3 regions of the Ensifer fredii genome follow, and region 1 is predicted to be linked to each of the others. Evidence: predicted binding sites of a transcription regulator. Region 1 holds the regulator's gene; each other region holds the start of a gene.

The links. The regulator HrcA, encoded in region 1, represses chaperone genes, less so after heat shock. The targets are predictions, from matches to a motif close to GTTAGCACTCNCNNNNNGNGAGTGCTAAC.
Region 2: the regulator HrcA is predicted to act here: its motif matches at 1,146-1,174, upstream of groES (co-chaperone GroES).
Region 3: the regulator HrcA is predicted to act here: its motif matches at 1,935-1,963, upstream of groES (co-chaperone GroES).

The regions. Positions count from the first base shown of each region.
Region 1 covers NZ_CP024307.1:380,650-383,926, forward strand. The annotation lists gene NXT3_RS01865 (VOC family protein) at 1-93, opposite strand, end outside; gene rph (ribonuclease PH) at 146-865, opposite strand; gene hrcA (heat-inducible transcriptional repressor HrcA) at 1,022-2,092, shown strand; gene grpE (nucleotide exchange factor GrpE) at 2,252-2,878, shown strand; gene NXT3_RS01885 (immunity protein Imm33 domain-containing protein) at 2,891-3,247, shown strand.
Region 2 covers NZ_CP024309.1:383,467-386,743, reverse strand. The annotation lists gene nodD2 (transcriptional regulator NodD2) at 1-904, shown strand, start outside; gene groES (co-chaperone GroES) at 1,302-1,616, shown strand; gene groL (chaperonin GroEL) at 1,655-3,277, shown strand, end outside.
Region 3 covers NZ_CP024307.1:857,593-860,869, forward strand. The annotation lists gene groL (chaperonin GroEL) at 1-1,506, opposite strand, end outside; gene groES (co-chaperone GroES) at 1,581-1,877, opposite strand; gene NXT3_RS04095 (chromate resistance protein ChrB domain-containing protein) at 2,143-2,970, shown strand; gene chrA (chromate efflux transporter) at 2,967-3,277, shown strand, end outside.

The sequences.
Region 1 (3,277 bases):
CAGTCCGAGCACGTTGCCGTAGAATGCCTCGGCCGCATCCAGATCGTGCGCATAGAGTGCGGTTTCGAGGATGCCTTCAAGAGCCGGAGCCAATGCCAATCCTCTCTTCTGTCAGCCAAAGCGGGCGCGCGCGCCCCGCCTACCGCTAGCCGGCGATCGCCTGCTTCTGCAGCGCCACGAGCTCGGCGATGCCGTCCTTGGCGAGTTGCATCAGGCTTGCGAACTCTTCCTCGCTGAAGGGTTTTCCTTCCGCCGTTCCCTGGATCTCGACGAGACCGCCGCTGCCCGTCATGACGAAATTGGCGTCGGTTTCAGCGGCCGAGTCTTCCAGATAGTCGAGATCGACCACCGCCTGGTTGGCGAAGATGCCGCAGGAAATGGCGGCGACATGGTCCTTGAGCACCCTCTCGACCTTGATCATGTTGCGCGCTTCCATCCATTTCAGGCAGTCGTGCAGGGCAATCCAGGCGCCGGTGATCGAGGCGGTTCGGGTGCCGCCATCCGCCTGGAGCACGTCGCAGTCGATCGAAATCTGCCGCTCGCCGAGCGCCGGCAGATCGACGACGGCCCGGAGCGAACGGCCGATCAGCCGCTGGATCTCCTGTGTGCGGCCGCTCTGTCTGCCGGCGGCGGCCTCGCGTTTCATCCGCTCGCCGGTCGCCCGCGGCAGCATCCCGTATTCCGCCGTGATCCAGCCCTTGCCGCCGTTGCGCAGCCAGGCGGGGACCTTCTCTTCGAGACTCGCGGTACAGAGCACGTGCGTGTCGCCGAAGCGCACCAGACAGGACCCTTCCGCATGCTTGGAGAAATTGCGCTCGAAGGAAACCTTGCGCATTTGGTCGGTTTTTCTGCCGGATGGCCGCATCTTCAACTCCTGTGTTCTCAGCAGCCTTCTAGATCATGGCGCCCCCAAAGGGAACCGCCTGATATCGGGCCGGGACGGTGATTTTTCCCTTTTGCCATTGCCCCGGCGGATCACTATATTCTTCGGCGACACGAACGGTTGTTTGCATGGAGTGACATGGTACTGCGCAACCCTCAAAAGCAGGGGATCGCATCGACGCTGGACGAGCGCTCCGGCGAGATCTTCCGCCGCATCGTGGAAACCTATCTGGAAAGCGGCGAGCCGCTCGGTTCACGCAATCTCTCCCGCCTCCTGCCGATGTCGCTGTCGCCCGCCTCGGTGCGCAACGTGATGAGCGATCTCGAGGATCTAGGGCTCATTTATTCGCCGCATGTCAGTGCGGGCCGCTTGCCGACCCAGACAGGCCTGCGCTTCTTCGTCGATGCTTTCATGCAGGTCGGCAAGCTTTCCACCGAGGAGCGGACCTCGATCGAGCGGCAGGTGCGGCGGGACCAACCGGTCGAAAGTCTTCTCACTGAGGCAAGCCAGATGCTTTCCGGCATGTCCCGCGGCGCCGGCCTCGTCATCACCACCAAAAGCGATCCGGTGCTGAAACACGTCGAATTCATCCGGCTCGCGCCAACCAAGGCGCTTGCGGTCCTCGTCGGCGATCACGACCAGGTGGAGAACCGCATCATCGAGCTGCCGGCTGGCGTCACCAGCGCGCAGCTCACCGAGGCGGCGAACTTCGTCAATGCCCATCTTGCCGGGCAGACCATTCCGGAACTGCGCGCCCAGCTCGAAAAGGTCAAGAAGACCGTGCGCGGCGAACTCGACGCGCTGTCGCAGGACCTGGTCGAGCGCGGCCTTGCGATCTGGTCGGGCAGCGAGGGCGACGAGAAGCCGGCGCGCCTGATCGTGCGCGGACGTGCCAACCTGCTCGAGGGCCTGGAAGGAAGCGAGGACATCGAGCGGCTGCGCATGCTGTTCGACGATCTCGAAAAGAAGGACAGCCTGATCGAGCTTCTCAATCTTGCCGAAAGCGGTCCGGGCGTGCGCATCTTCATCGGCTCGGAAAACAAGCTGTTTTCGCTCTCCGGATCGTCGCTGATCGTCGCACCCTATCGCGACAGCGACGACCGGATCGTCGGCGCCGTCGGCGTCATCGGCCCGACGCGGCTCAATTACTCCCGGATCGTGCCCATGGTCGATTACACCGCCCAGCTCATGTCGCGACTGTCGCGCTGAGCGAATCCTTTTGGACGAATAGACCGATTGGACCCTTGATTTTTCGGGCTCAAACCTCGATATCGGCTTCAAATCCAGGCAACAGAACGTTCAAGCAAAGCGACTTCCGCTGGTTTGATGATGCCGAACACGCCAAAGACAAGACATTCGGAGACCGTCATGACCGACGAAACGAACAAGAACGGAGCTGAGGCCGCAGCGCCGGAAGAGGTTGCAAAGGCCGCCGCGCCGGACGCGGTGGAGAAGCCGGAGGCCGAGACTTCTGCCGCTGCGCCGGACCCGCTGGAGCTCGCCAAGGCCGAAAGTGCGGAGCTGCGCGATAAATATCTTCGCCTCGCCGCCGAGATGGACAATCTGCGCCGGCGCACCGAGCGCGAGGTGAAGGACGCCAAGTCTTATTCCGTCGCCGGCTTTGCGCGCGACATGCTGGCCGTCTCCGACAATCTGCGCCGCGCGCTGGAAGCCATTCCGGCCGAAGCAAGGGAATCCGCCGATGCCGGCCTCGCCGCGCTGATCGAAGGCGTCGAGATGACCGAGCGCTCCATGCTGGCGGCGCTCGAGCGCCACGGCGTCAAGCAGCTGGACCCGACCGGCCAGAAATTCGATCCGAACTTCCACCAGGCGATGTTCGAGGTTCCGAACACCGAGGTTCCGAACAACACGGTCGTCCAGGTTGTCCAGGCCGGCTACACGATCGGCGAGCGCGTGTTGCGCCCGGCCATGGTCGGCGTCGCCAAGGGTGGCCCGAAGGTCGCCGCCGCGGAAAGCGAGACGCCTGCCGCCTGAGGGCGGAGGAGGTTGGACCTGACCGACGCAGTCGAAAATGCGCAGAAAGAAATCTGCGCGAAATACGGCACGGCTTACTACCTTTCACCACCAGGGATGAAGGTAGGGATCGCTCTGAACGGCTGGGATGGTAAAACGCCCATAAATGGCTTGCGTCATCCGCCCGAAGGCGACACCACCGGCTGGTATATATGGGCCGGTGAAATGCTATCTGCGGACACGGATTTCTTTAAACCACTGCATGTGCGGCATTTGGCTGGTTGGTATCCTGAGATTCAGAAGTATCTTGCTTTGCCGCCCGGATGGCGATTTCTGATTAGCGGGAATTATGAGGATGTTTGGTACGACGGGTCGTTATTGAGCGTCTGATATTTTGGTGTGCTGCTTGCCCGGGCTCAG
Region 2 (3,277 bases), on a different replicon from region 1:
CGAGCGTAACCTTACGGCGGCGGCGCGTCGCATCAATCTCAGCCAGTCGGCAATGAGCGCGGCCGTTGCCCGGTTGCGCAGCTATTTTCGTGATGAGCTGTTCACAATGGCGGGGCGCGAATTTATCCCGACGCCGCGGGCGGAAGGGCTCGCCCCGGCGGTGCGCGAGGCTCTGCTGCAGATCCAGCACTCCATTGTTTCCTGGGAGGCGTTCAAACCAGCCCACTCGGATCGCCGCTTTAAAATCGTGCTCTCCGATTACGTCACGCTCGTGTTTTTCGAAAAGATCGTGGAGCGTGCGGCGCGGGAAGCTCCTGGCGTCAGCTTCGATTGTCTGCCGATTGCCGACGACTTCGAGGAGCTTCTGCGGCGAGGCGAAATCGATTTTCTGATTATGCCGGAAGCGCGCATGTCGTTGCATCCTCACGCTGCGCTGTTCGAGGATATATTTGTGTGCGTCGGCTGCCGAACGAACGAGCAGCTGTCGGAGCCGCTTACATTCGAGAGATACATGTCGATGGGCCACGTTGCGGTGAAGTTCGGAAATACGCGGAAGCCCTCGTTCGAGGAATGGTATTTGCTCGAGCATGGTTTCAAGAAACGTATCGAGGTCGCAGTACAGGGCTTCAGCATGATCCCGCCAATGCTGTTGGGCACCGAGCGTATAGGAACCATTCCTCTACGGCTGGCGCAGCATTTCTCAAAAACAATACCCCTGCAGATCGTCGAGCTTCCGCTGCCACTTCCCCCGTTTATCGAAGCGATCCAGTGGCCCGCCCTTCACGACAGTGATCCGGCAAGTCGTTGGCTGCGCGAGATGCTCGTAGAGGAGGCGTCTCGTATGGTCTCGCCGCGTGCCCAGGAACCTCTGGAGGATCCCGGCTTTAATCGCGTTGTTCAATAACACCCGCCGCGCGATGAGGCGCTGCTCCCGACAAGTGCGCCTCCTAATCGCCAGCTTTCCATAAAGGCGGTGTTGCCGCTCTCTTTGAAAATCCCCTCGATATCGCTTCCTCGCCGCAAGTCGGTCTTCTACCCAAGCGCGGGGCCAGCCCACTTGGTTAAGCCGCCGTCTCAACCGAGCCAGAGCTCGTTGGCCTTTCGAGGTCGGTGTGAGCCAAAGCTCCATCGGTTTGCTGCGGCACTTTAGCACTCTCGACCAACGAGTGCTAAAAACTCTTGAATTCAGCTTTCAACTGAACCAGAATCAACCGCTGCCAGTAGCCGGAGCGGCCTTGCCCGTCCGCAGTGCATTCATCTGGCGGAGAGCATCACCGATTGATTTTATCCAGGAGGAAGGCATGAAGTTCCAACCGCTCCACGATCGCATTCTTGTCCGCCGCGTCTCGTCCGAAGAGAAAACCAAAGCCGGCATCATCATCCCCGATACAGCCAAGGAGAAACCGCAGGAAGGCGAGGTGATCGCCGTCGGCCCGGGTGCTCGCAATGAGCAAGGTCAACTCGTCGAACTGGACGTCAAGGTCGGAGATCGCGTGCTCTTCGGCAAATGGTCGGGCACGGAGATCAAGATCGACGGCGAGGACCTGCTGATCCTCAAGGAAGCCGACGTGCTCGGCATCATCGAAGATTTGGGCGCGGATAAAAAGGCCGCCTGAGAGCTGCCACTGACCAGAATTCAGCGAAGGAGCAAATCATGGGTGTAAAAGACGTAAAATTCCATTCCGATGCCCGAGATCGCATGTTGCGCGGCGTCGATACGCTTGCGAACGCAGTGAAGGTGACGCTGGGGCCAAAAGGCCGCAATGTCGTCATCGATAAATCGTTCGGCGCACCGCGCATCACCAAGGATGGCGTTACGGTGGCCAAGGAAATCGAGCTTGAAGACAAGTTCGAGAACATGGGCGCGCAGATGCTGCGTGAGGTGGCCTCGAAGACGAGCGACATCGCCGGAGATGGCACCACGACAGCGACGGTGCTCGCGCAGGCGATCGTCAGGGAGGGCGCAAAGGCCGTTGCCTCCGGCATGAACCCGATGGACTTGAAACGAGGCATCGACCTCGCCGTCGATACGCTCGTTGCCGAGCTGAAAAACAAAGCGCGAGAAGTTTCGAACAATGAGGAAATCGCCCAGGTCGGCACCATCTCGGCAAACGGTGATGCGGAGATCGGCCGTTACCTCGCCGAAGCAATGGAGAAGGTCGGCAATGACGGCGTGATCACGGTCGAGGAAGCCAAGACCGCGGAGACGGAACTTGAGGTGGTCGAGGGAATGCAGTTCGACCGGGGTTATATCTCACCCTATTTCATAACAAACCAAGATAAGATGCGGGTAGAGTTCGAGGAACCCTACATCTTGATCCACGAAAAGAAGCTCTCCAACCTGCAGGCGATGCTGCCTGTTCTCGAAGCTGCCGTACAATCGGGCAAGCCGCTCCTCATCATTGCCGAGGATGTCGAAGGCGAGGCGCTTGCCACCCTCGTCGTCAACAAGCTGCGCGGCGGACTAAAGGTTGCGGCGGTCAAGGCCCCTGGCTTCGGCGACCGGCGCAAGGCCATGCTCGAGGATATTGCAATCCTGACGGCAGGCACCGTGATCTCCGAAGACCTGGGGATCAAGCTGGAGAACGTCACGCTCGACATGCTCGGCCGCGCCAAGAAGGTCTCGATCGAGAAGGAGAACACGACGATCATCGATGGCGCCGGCACCAAAGCCGACATCGACGGCCGCGTCGCGCAGATCAAGGCGCAGATTGAAGAGACGACGTCAGACTACGATCGCGAGAAGCTGCAGGAGCGCCTTGCCAAGCTCGCCGGCGGCGTCGCGGTCATCCGCGTCGGCGGCTCGACGGAAGTCGAAGTAAAGGAACGCAAGGACCGCGTCGACGATGCGCTGCATGCAACGCGAGCGGCAGTCGAGGAAGGCATCCTGCCAGGTGGCGGCGTGGCGCTTCTGCGTGCAGTCAAGGCTCTCGATGGCGTGCAGACCGTCAATGACGACCAGAGGGTCGGCGTCGAGATCGTTCGCCGCGCCATCGAAGCTCCGGCGCGGCAGATCGCGGAAAACGCTGGTGCGGAAGGCTCGATCATCGTCGGCAAGCTGCGCGAGAAGGCGGAATTCTCCCATGGCTGGAATGCCCAGACGGGGGAATTCGGCGATCTCTTCTCGATGGGCGTGATCGATCCTGCCAAGGTCGTCCGCACCGCGCTACAGGATGCGGCCTCGATTGCCGGCCTGCTCGTCACCACCGAAGCGATGATTGCCGAGAAGCCAAAGAAGGAAGCTCCGCCGGCAATGCCGCCCGGTGGCGGAATGGAC
Region 3 (3,277 bases), 480 kb from region 1:
GGTGCGGACGACCTTGACCGGGTCGATGATGCCCATGGCGATCATGTCGCCATACTCGCCGGTCTGAGCGTTGTAGCCGAAGTCGTCGGTGTTCTTCTCGAGGATCTTGCCGACAACGATCGAGGCTTCATCGCCAGCGTTCTCCGCGATCTGGCGGGCCGGAGCCTGCAGAGCGCGACGAACGATGTTGATACCGGCGTCCTGATCGTCGTTTTCACCCTTGACGGTGATCTTGACGGAAGAGCGCAGCAGGGCAACACCGCCACCCGGTACGATGCCTTCCTGAACGGCAGCGCGCGTCGCGTTGAGGGCGTCGTCGATGCGGTCCTTCTTTTCCTTCACTTCGACTTCCGTCGCACCGCCGACGCGAATAACGGCAACGCCGCCAGCGAGCTTGGCAAGGCGCTCCTGCAGCTTCTCACGGTCGTAGTCGGAAGTGGTTTCTTCGATCTGGGCCTTGATCTGGGCAACGCGGCCTTCGATGTCGACCTTCTGGCCGGCGCCGTCGACGATCGTCGTGTTTTCCTTGGAGATCGAGACCTTCTTCGCACGGCCGAGCATGTCGAGCGTGACGTTTTCGAGCTTGATGCCAAGGTCTTCGGAGATCACCGTGCCGCCCGTCAGGATGGCGATGTCTTCGAGCATGGCCTTGCGGCGGTCGCCGAAGCCCGGAGCCTTGACGGCAGCGATCTTCAGGCCGCCACGCAGCTTGTTGACGACGAGCGTTGCAAGAGCTTCGCCTTCGACGTCTTCAGCGATGATGAGGAGCGGCTTGCCGGTCTGAACGACGGCTTCGAGAACCGGGAGCATCGCCTGAAGATTGGAGAGCTTCTTCTCGTGCAGGAGAATGAAAGCGTCTTCGAGGTCTGCGACCATCTTTTCCGGGTTGGTGACGAAGTAGGGCGACAGGTAGCCGCGGTCGAACTGCATGCCTTCGACGACCTCGAGTTCGGTCTCGGCGGTCTTGGCCTCTTCAACCGTGATGACGCCTTCGTTGCCGACCTTCTGCATCGCTTCAGCGATGTCGAGGCCGATCTGCTTTTCGCCGTTTGCCGAGATCGTGCCGACCTGGGCGACTTCTGCCGAGGTGTTGATCTTCTTGGCTTTGGCGAGCAGGTCCTTGACGACTTCGGTGACGGCGAGGTCGATGCCGCGCTTCAGGTCCATCGGGTTCATGCCGGCAGCAACGGCCTTGGCGCCTTCGCGAACGATCGCCTGGGCGAGAACGGTTGCGGTCGTGGTGCCGTCACCGGCGATGTCGTTGGTCTTCGAAGCGACTTCGCGGACCATCTGGGCGCCCATGTTCTCGAACTTGTCTTCGAGTTCGATTTCCTTGGCGACCGAAACGCCATCCTTGGTGATGCGCGGAGCGCCGAAGGACTTGTCGATAACGACGTTGCGGCCCTTCGGGCCGAGCGTCACCTTGACCGCATCGGCGAGGATGTCGACGCCGCGCAGCATCTTTTCGCGCGCGGTACGGCCGAACTTGACTTCTTTAGCTGCCATTTTTGAAAGCTCCTGGTTTCGAAGTTCCGGGACGCACCCGGTTTCAAATTACGGAAGTTGGGGTTGCGGGCCGATCAGCCGATGATGCCCATGATGTCGGCTTCCTTCATGATCAGAAGGTCTTCGCCGTTGATCTTGACTTCGGTGCCGGACCACTTGCCGAACAGGACGCGGTCACCAGCCTTGACGTCGAGCGGAACAACCTTGCCGCTTTCGTCACGGGCACCCGAACCGACAGCCACGATTTCGCCTTCTTGCGGCTTTTCCTTCGCGGTGTCCGGAATGATGATGCCGCCCTTGGTCTTTTCCTCAGACTCGACGCGGCGGACGACAACGCGGTCGTGCAGCGGACGGAAGTTGGTGCTTGCCATTGTCTAATCCCTCGATCAAATGACATTGCGGATCGTTCATCGATCCGGTGGATGGGTGTTAGCACTCCTGCTTAAAGAGTGCTAGCGCCGCCGAGATAAGGCTGGCTACCGAACGAGTCAAGGATCGGCTTCGAGATTTTTTTGCCGGCCGCGAGCGTTGACATGAAATGCCGTTTTTTGTTTGATGGATCTATGGGGTAAGCGAATGCCCCACGAGGCGTCATGCTGGAATTTCGCGTCCAACAGCTATCAAGGACGTCGTATCATGGCCTCGTTCAACTCCATCTCTCCTGAAAAACTTGCCCGGCTGGTCGGCACGCCGAAAGCTCCCGTCCTCATCGATGTTCGCGATGAGGACGATTTCACCGCCGATCCCCATCTCGTACCGTCCTCGTTCCACCGGACGCACGCCGATGCGCCCAAATGGGCGGACGAATACAAAGGACAGTGGGTCGTCGCGCTCTGCAAGCACGGCGGCAAGCTCAGCGAAGGCGTTGCCGCATGGCTTCGGCACGCCGGCGCGTCTGCGGAAATATTGGAAGGCGGTCTCGAAGCGTGGCGCGAGGCGGGTCTGCCTCTCGTCCCGGTGGCGAGCCTGCCGAATGCCGACCCTTCGGGCGGCTCGGTGTGGGTGACGCGATCCCGGCCGAAGATCGACCGCATCGCCTGCCCGTGGCTGATCCGCCGCTTCGTCGATCCGCGCGCCAGGTTCCTCTACGTCTCGCCGGCCGAGGTCGAGGCGGTCGGCGAACGCTTCGACGCAACGCCGTTCGACATCGAAGGCGTGTTCTGGAGCCACCGCGGCGACGATTGCACCTTCGACACGATGGTCAAGGAATTCCGCCTTTCCTTTCCCGCGCTCGAGCACGTCGCCCGGATCGTCCGCGGTGCCGACACGGACAGGCACGAGCTGGAACCGCAAGCGGCCGGTCTTCTCGCCGTATCGCTTGGCCTATCCCGAATGTATGCCGGCGACCTCGAACAGCTCGAGGCGGGGATGATTCTCTATGACGCGCTCTACCGCTGGGCGCGCGATGCGAGAGAGGAGAAGCACGATTGGGTATCGCACGGCGGCAAGGGGAAGCGGACGTGAACGACCAGGTATCGGCGGGCCTTCCGCCCGCCCATCCGACCTTTGCCGAAGCCGCGAAGGTCTGGGCAAGGATCGGCCTGTTGAGCTTCGGCGGGCCGGCCGGACAGATTGCGCTCATGCACCGGGAACTCGTCGAGGAGCGCCGCTGGATCTCGGAAAGCCGCTTCCTGCACGCGCTTAACTATTGCATGCTGCTGCCCGGCCCAGAGGCGCAACAACTCGCCACCTATATCGGCTGGCTCCTACACGGCACGCGCGGCGGGGTGGTGGCGGGCACGCTCTTCGTGATGCCGGGCTTTTTTGTCAT